2 regions of the Solibacillus daqui genome follow, and region 2 is predicted to be linked to the other one. Evidence: riboswitches for the same ligand, from Rfam matches in the RefSeq annotation. Region 2 holds a riboswitch; the other holds the start of a gene.
The links. A riboswitch is a leader RNA that binds a small molecule or an ion and turns the genes downstream of it on or off. The one in region 2 is predicted to bind FMN.
Positions count from the first base shown of each region.

Region 1: another riboswitch for FMN. It lies ahead of O7776_RS05765 (ECF transporter S component); the one in region 2 lies ahead of ribE (riboflavin synthase).

Region 1 covers NZ_CP114887.1:1,220,949-1,225,388, reverse strand. The annotation lists gene brnQ (branched-chain amino acid transport system II carrier protein) at 1-1,309, opposite strand, end outside; gene O7776_RS05765 (ECF transporter S component) at 1,534-2,109, opposite strand; FMN riboswitch at 2,352-2,527, opposite strand; gene O7776_RS05760 (hypothetical protein) at 2,837-4,048, opposite strand; gene O7776_RS05755 (RNA polymerase sigma factor SigX) at 4,045-4,440, opposite strand, start outside.
Region 2 covers NZ_CP114887.1:2,421,282-2,425,721, forward strand. The annotation lists gene O7776_RS11755 (cation diffusion facilitator family transporter) at 1-173, opposite strand, end outside; gene ribH (6,7-dimethyl-8-ribityllumazine synthase) at 883-1,350, opposite strand; partial or broken gene ribB (3,4-dihydroxy-2-butanone-4-phosphate synthase) at 1,386-1,970, opposite strand; gene ribE (riboflavin synthase) at 1,983-2,615, opposite strand; FMN riboswitch at 2,746-2,879, opposite strand; FMN riboswitch at 3,048-3,182, opposite strand; gene O7776_RS11775 (NUDIX hydrolase) at 3,346-3,876, shown strand; gene O7776_RS11780 (GNAT family N-acetyltransferase) at 4,072-4,440, opposite strand, start outside.

The DNA of each region.
Region 1 (4,440 bases), 1.2 Mb from region 2:
CAATAACCGCACCCACAACAGCAGGTACAATCCACCCTAAACCAATTGAATAAAGCGGTAACATATCCGCATAGACACTTGCTAATTTCGTTAAAAAGCTAACTTCAAATGCAGGCACACTCGCCACTAATGCATTATAACCATCAATTATACTAATAAAGAAGGTAAATAACATCGCAACCGCAAATATCGGCTGCTTATAGTGAAACAAAGGCCCTGCTAACGCTAAAATAATCAACACAATCGCTAATGGATATAAGAACAATAATACCGGAATCGCATATGTAATAATGTTTGTTAATCCAAAGTTCGCAATTGTAAATGACACCACACATAGTACAATTACAAATACTTTATAGCTAATTTTCGGGAACACCTCATGGAAAAACTCACTACAAGATGTAATTAGCCCGATGCTCGTCTTTAAACATGCTAGCACAATAATAACCGCTAATAAAATCGCCCCATAAGAACCAAAATAATGATCCGCAACTGCAGCGAAAATTTGTCCGCCATTATCAAACGTACCGATCAATGTCACACTAGATGCACCCATATAAGCAATTAGCCCATAAATAAGCATCATTAAAGCCATCGCAAAAATTCCTGATTTCCACGTTGCTTTTGCAATTTCTTTTTTATCTGTAATACCAGTCCGTTTAATCGCATTAATAACAATTATCCCAAATGCCAATGACGCAAGGGCGTCCATCGTATTGTAACCCTCTTTAAAGCCCGTCATAAACGCTTCGTTAATATAGCTACCCGTAGGCTCAACAAAACTACCCATCGGTGAAAATAAACTGATACCAATTAAAATAAATAGGAAAATTAAAAATGCTGGCGTTAAATATTTTCCGATAATGTCCATAATTTTCGCCGGATTTAACGAAAAATAAAACACAATCGCAAAGAACACAAAACTAAATACCGCTAGCCAAATTTTCGTTTGTGCTGGATCAATAAACGGCTCAAACCCTACTACAAACGGTACAGTTGCAGTACGCGGAATCGCAAAGAATGGCCCAATTGTTAAATATAATGCCAAGGCAAAGACTAGCCCAAAAATCGGATGAACCTTACTCCCTAAATCACGTAGTCCATTACTTCCCGATAAGCCAATCGCCAATATCCCTAAAAATGGCAATCCAATCGCCGTTACTAAAAAGCCTGTTAGCGCAAACCAATAGTTTGTCCCAGCTAACTGCCCCATTTGGATTGGGAAAATTAAATTACCCGCCCCAAAAAACATACCGAACAGCATCGTTCCGATCACTGCGTATGTTGAAAATGGTATTTTTTTCTCCATTTCATTCGCTCCCATGATGTTTTCTACGTTGTCTAATAAACGAAATATATTGATTTTTACAACAATAGTCATTATGATAACAGGCTATTACGTCGAATACAATAGCGAATAGTTATTCTTAACCGCGTATCCTAGAATATTATCCCCCTTTTATGTAATAAAAAATACAAAAAAGCTATAGAATACAGCAAAACACTGCATCTCTATAGCTTGTTATAAATTATTTAAAGTGAATATTGTTTACGTTGATTTTCAATCCACACACGCATTGTACGATAGAGCATTGTTACCACGACTAACATTATCACACCTTTGACAATGTTAAACGGTAAAATCCCTAAGACAACAGTTTCATACATATTATATTCAAAGCCTAGTAAATACGTGTAAAGTGGTAAAAATGCTACATAGTTTAATACCGCCATACCTAGTGACATTACTACTGTCGAAACAACTAGACCTGACATTAACCCTTTTACTGAAGGGAATTTTTTATAAATGAAGTACGCTGGTAAAATGAATAATACACCTGTCGCAAAGTTCGCCATATGTCCTACTGGTATACCCTCTGGCGCTCCTGTATAAATCCAATCTAGTACGTTTTTTACTAGCTCGACCATAATACCGGCAACCGGCCCCATTGTAATAGCCGCAATTAATGCTGGCACATCACTGAAATCAATTTGTAAAAACACCGGGAACCATGGTAGCGGGAAATTTAATAACATCAATATGAATGATACCCCACTAAGCATCGCAATCGTTACGAACGAGCGTAACTTTAAACTTCTTTTTTGCATTTGCAATCTCTCCTCTTTGCTGATTCAGTCTCGCAAGAAGAAAGGACGATTCACTTCATTCCACGAAAAAACCCTTATGCACAAACAAGCATAAGGGAGAAATAGGCACACTTAAATAAAGGGTCTATTCGCATTGTTGTAGTATGAGACCAATTTCGTGTATGCAAAAAATATCCCACAATTTGCATAAGAAAAAATTGGCACTACGAACAAGCGACATTTTCATAAAATGACGACCGTACCTTCACCTTCTCCCATCCAGACTATACTGTCGGCTTTGGAATCTCACCAAATCCTGCACACAAATTGTGGCTCGCGGGCTGAAAAAGCTTTGACGCAACGTCCTCCAAGTAAATGGTCAGAAGTTGACACTTTTATTACCGCCGGTCGGGAATTACACCCTGCCCCGAAGATGAATCAATATGAAATTTGTTCGTAAAGTACGAATAACTTTACTACAATTACTATTATAAAATAAAAAACGGAATTGTAAAGACCTTTGCTTACAATTCCGAGTAAATTTATTTGATTAGATTCATTACGATCCGACGTAATTACCTCCAGATTTTTTTTAGCACGCTTGAAAAACACTTCTAAAAAAATCTGTGACATCCGCAAGGGGCATTAGGTCAACACGAAGTTGATCACGAAGGCGTTAGCACAGGACGTGACGCTTTTAGCCTTCGTACCACAATTCAGTCGAGGATTTAGACCCTGCTGAATCAAGTTAAAAGTTATATAAAACGATATTCGCTCCTATTGGCTTCTCTAAAGGCTTTGTGAAGTCAAAACCACTCCAATTATCTTGTACAATATGTTCAAATTTAATTTGTTTATCGAAACTTGCTGCCGTTAATAGCATTCCTTCAATCATACGCATCGCTGCTGTTGGCTCAAATTGTTCTAAATCAAGCGGCTGATCGAATGTAATCGTTACAATATTATCTTTTACTTCTGTATTAAATGTCACATCAGGTAAAATGGCTGATTGATATAGATCATTTGATTCAACTGCCATATTGTTTAATGCTTCTTCAACTGTTGAAAAGCTCGTATGGAAATTTGGGCTTAAATAATATGAGCCATCTTGTTTCTGATAGACAAAATAATTGTATTGTCTTTGTTCACCTTGTAATTGAATTGGCTCTGTCAAATTACCCAAATGATTGAAAAATAAAGGTTCACCTTGTTCATTTTCAAGCTGTACTTCCTTATAAGCATCTCCAAACGTATTGATTAATGCTCCGGTATAATTTGAAATGTTTGCTGAACTTGCATCATAATTATGTCCATCAGGTAATGTATGAATTATTCCGTCCTCTTGTTCATGAAATGTTCCTTTAAATGGGTGATACTCACTAAAGCCTAAAGCTGTTTCATCTATTTTCGATGCAAATGTTTCATACAATTGCAAATTCGTTGGATGATCTGTGCCTACTTTATTTAAAACGATATCATTTGGGATTAAAAAACTTACTGGAATACTTTCTGTACCAACTGATAAGCCCATTTCAAATAATGTAACACCTTCTAATTGCGATTCGTATACAAGTGTTTGTTGTGTCGTCGCATTTACAAAAGCACGCGTTGTCATCAATGAAGATTCCTCAGATTGGTCAGCCATTTTTGCTTCCATAGCGTCACTAGTTGATTCCTTTTCTCCTTCATCACGCGCACTGTTTTCCATTGAAATCGAGTTGTTCCCTATAAATTGTGAACCTATTAATACTAAAATAAATAATGACGCAATCGAGGCAATTAATGGTGTCCAGCGAATTCTTTTTTGTGCTACTTTTTGTAATTGAGGCGGTTTTTCATCAAATGCGCCTTCATCAATTAAACGCTGTAGTACTACATCTTTTGTTCGAAGATCATTTACTTTCGGCGCTTGTTTGAAAAGGTTTTCTAAATTCTCATCATCCCATTGCTCCTTGTTCATAATGAATCGCCCCCCTTTCCATCTTGCTGCTCCAATATTAAACGTAAATTTTTTAATGCCCGGTGCTGCGTTGTTTTTACTTTCCCTTGAGTCCACCCTAAAATTTCGGCAGTCTCCTGAATCGACAATTCTTGCATAAAGCGCATAATAATGACCATTTTTTGATCACCTGTACATTGTTCTAACGCTTCTAGTAATTGCCTAAGCTGATCACTTAACTCTACAAACTGTTCTGGTGATGGGCTATGTGATACGAGCTGCTCTGTCTCCCAATCAAATGCGGTAAATGCATGTTTATCCCGAACCTGCTTTTTTCGGAAGTAATCAATTGCAACATTTTTCGCAATGGAAAATAGCCAGGTTTTTTCGCTGCTTTTCCCTTCAAATCGGTC
Region 2 (4,440 bases):
GCAAGTGAAACCGCATCACTTAGCATATGCCCTGCGTCCGATAGCAACGCCAAACTATTCGTTAGAAAGCCACCAATTGCTTCGACAATCATAAAACTAAAAATTATTACAAATGAAATCAGTAAAATCTTTTTATTAGCCCCGTGTGAATGATTGTGTTGATGTTCAGCCATAAAACCAATCCTTTCTTTATATGAGCATATATTCATATATAAATATTAATACATTTTAAATTTTTTGTCAATTTAGAAGATAAAATCTCACAATAAGCATTTACAAAATTCGGAAAATAGTGCATGCAGATCATACAATTCGTTATGCTACGCTACGGGGCATGCTTTCCTGGGGGCGTGGCGGCAAGTATATAGTGGATTTTCCGCGCACGCTTTATCCCCAAGGAGTCCGCCCCTTCACTTCGCGGCACTCTACTATAAAACTAAAGTTTGTTTTTATTACTAAGCTTTTAAATGGAGTGTGTAGAATCGAACATTGTAATTGAAATAAAGTCTATTTTCGTCTAAGAATATTTTTATTTTGAGACAATCAAAATCGCTAATTTTTATTTGCAGAGATAACGTTTGATCCAAAATACAATACTGTAAACAGCGACATATTTTATTCTTCCCCGCCGCCTCGCGTTAGCGCAAGCGGCAGCATTGTCCTCTTTTAACTAAATTCACACGCAACATTTTAGTTTGGCGGGCCTTGCATGCGGCATTAAAGACAGTAGTATGGACACGTACCACGTGGTCATAATGCTGTCATGCCGTGCCCGCCGAAAATAAGTAACACTATACTTAATCCATTTTTTAGAAGTGAATTTTCTCATTATGAGAAAAAATAAAAAAGGATGAGCAGTATTACTACTCATCCCCCAAAAAATTATTTAAACAGTTGATTTAAATTGGCCATTTCAATTGCTGAAATCGCGCTGTCATACCCCTTGTTACCGGCTTTCGTACCAGCTCGTTCAATAGCTTGTTCTATATTTTCTGTCGTCACAATGCCGAAAATAATTGGTACTCCTGTATCTAAAGACACTTTTGCAATACCTTTTGCGGCTTCATTACACACATAATCATAATGCGTTGTTGCCCCACGAATGACCGTTCCTAAACCAATTACTGCATCATATTGTTTAGTTTCTGCCATTTTTTTCGCGATAAATGGTACCTCAAACGCACCTGGTACCCATGCGATATCAATATTTTCTTCGTTTACATCATGACGCTTTAATCCATCTAATGCACCCGATAAAAGTTTATCATTAATAAATTCATTAAAACGTCCTACAACGATTCCAATTTTAAGTTGTGTTCCAATTAATTGTGCTTCAAAAATTTTACCCATTATGCTGCTCCTTTTTAAACAAGTGATAGTTTTACGTAGTGTGTTAATTGTTCGATTGAAATTAGTTTCATATCCCATTTCGCTGCCAATTGTTCTAGTTGTGGCAGTCTTGCCATTGTGCCGTCTTCGTTTAAAATTTCACAAATAACTGCCACTTCAGCACTCTTACAAAGTTTTGCTAAGTCAACTGCAGCCTCTGTATGACCACGACGCACAACAACTCCACCTTCTTTTGCAATTAGCGGGAAAATATGACCTGGTCTTTTAAAATCCTCTGCCGTATTCGTTCCATCCAATAACGCATGGATTGTATCAGAACGTTCAAATGCGCTAATACCAGTTGTCGTTGTTTTGTAATCAATACTTACGGTAAAAGCCGTACCATGATGATCAGTATTCGCTTCAACCATTGGTGTAAGTGCAAATTTGTCAGCAATTTTTGTACTAATCGGTGTACAAATTAACCCTCGACCATGCATAGCCATGAAATTAATATTTTCAGGTGTCGCATGTTCGCCTAACATAATAAAATCTCCCTCATTTTCACGATTTTCATCATCGACAACAATGATAATATCGCCTTTTTTAAGCGCATGGATTGCTTCTTCTACTGTATGCATTTGTCCCTCTCCTTAAAATCCATTTCTTTTTAGGAAATCGCGTGTCACATTGGATGATTTAGCTTGCACATGCTGTTTCACATATTTACCAAGCAAATCCGTTTCCACATTGACTTGCTCCCCGACCTTTTTCATTCCTAGTACGGATTGATGACTTGTATGAGGGATGAGGGATACAGTTAGCATATTTTTTTGAAGTGCAAAAATCGTTAAACTTGTGCCATCAAGTGTAATTGATCCTTTCACAATACAGTTTTCAAGTAAACCATCTGCTACTGTTAGGTCTACATAGATCGCATTTGAAATTGTTTTTTTACTTTTGATCGTTGCAATACCATCGACATGGCCGCTTACAAAATGCCCGCCAAATCGGCCATTAGCATGCATTGCTCGCTCTAAATTTACAGGCATACCTTTTTGTAATGAAGTTAAATTTGTTGCATGAAACGTTTCTGGCATAACATCTGCATAAAAGCGGTCGCTTGAAAACTGTGTAACGGTTAAGCACACACCATTCACCGCAATGCTATCTCCTAACTGCACATCACTTAACACCTTAGTTGCCTTAATCTCTAGCTGCATCGCATCGGTACCCATATTTATTTTTTCGATGGTTCCGATTTCTTCAATGATTCCTGTAAACAACCTACTCACCTCATATCAATTATCTTGAACATAAAAAACCCCGTACGAAATGCGTCGGAGTTTGATGAGAGGTAAAATTGGCATCGTCAAATAAGACTTCTGATTGTATTTTTTCAAAAATCTCGCACAATGCTTCCTTCTCCCATCCAGACTATACTGTCGGCTTTGGATTCGCACCAAATCCTGCACACACAAAGTGGCTCGCGGGCTTAGAGATACCTCATCACCGCCGATTGGGAATTTCACCCGACCCCGAAGGAAATGTATTAAAATTGTGAAATAAAAAAATCCCTATACTCAGGGTACAGGGATTGAATACATAGCCAAATAAGCCTCATTTTTACGTTAAAAAATGATGCGTAAATTTTACCCACCCTAAAATCGGTGTGGCAAAAAAGCTTTTTGAAAGTATTACATTTTCAAAAAGTGCTACGATTCCTTCTCCCATCCAGACTATACTGTCGGCTTTGGATTTACACCAAATCCTGCACACACAAAGGTGGCTCGCGGGCTTAGAGTTACCTCATCACCGCCGATTGGGAATTTCACCCGACCCCGAAGGAATTTATTTAATTTCGTATGTTATTGTAACATATCTTTTGAAAAAGAAAAGATTTTATTAATAATATTGCCTTTTTTATTTTCAGATTGTTCATAAAATTGGACAACATTTATAGTATAATAGCACTTCTATTGTCTATTACAAAATTTTACACAAGGAGAACATTCGATGGAAAATTGGGATGTATACGATCAACACCGCAACAAAACAGGCAAAATCATTACAAGAGGTAGTGAAATGGCGGACGATGAATTTCATGTCGTTGTGCACGTATGTATCTTTAACAATCAAGGTGAGATGTTAATTCAGCAGCGCCAACCATTTAAAGTGGGCTGGCCAAACTATTGGGATGTTTCATGTGGAGGTAGTGCGATCACTGGGGACACGAGCCAACAAGCTGCCGCGCGTGAGCTATTTGAGGAACTTGGAATTTGGTACAATTTCGAAGAGATGCGCCCACAGCTGACAATTAATTTTGAACGTGGCTTTGATGATTATTATTTAATTGAGCATGAAGTAAATTTAACAGAACTTGTCCTTCAGCCAGAGGAAGTACAAGCTGTGAAATGGGCATCAAAGGATGAGATATTACAAATGATGCAGGAAGAAACATTCATTCCGTTTTATGAGCATTTTATTCATTTGCTTTTTGATATGCGCCATCAATATGGAACTTTAACAAAAATCTCGTTCAAGTAATTGCTGAACGAGTTTTTGATTTGAGTACTGTTATTGTTTTTGAAATTTTTCATCAAGTAGCAATTGATAGGATTGCTCCAAAAATCCATCGAACGGGAATTCTTTATTCTGTATTTTCTTCAGTAATCGTTCTTTCGCTTGTATAGCTTGCTCATTTCCCACCGTATTTAAGTACTTTTACTTCTAAGGGCTTTCTCATATTATTTCACCTTTCGATGTAGTATTGGGAAAAGTATCGTTTAGTATTGGCTGTGTAATCGTATTATTTTTCCAATCATCGTAAATGGCTGCATACAACATAGAATCAGAAATTGTTCCATCTTCGTTTTCCCAAGCATTTCGTAAATAGCCTTCCTTGACAAAATTGCCCTTTATGAAGCACTTTTGCATTGCAATATTATCTGCTCTTGTATAAGCTTCAATTCGAATTTTCTCGAGTTCACCAAACAAATAATCTTGAAGCCACTGTAATACTTTTACACCAATTCCCTTACCTCGCACGTTTTCGATAAGACGAATATCGAATAGTGGAATTGAATCATCGATATCATCTATTACAAGTAT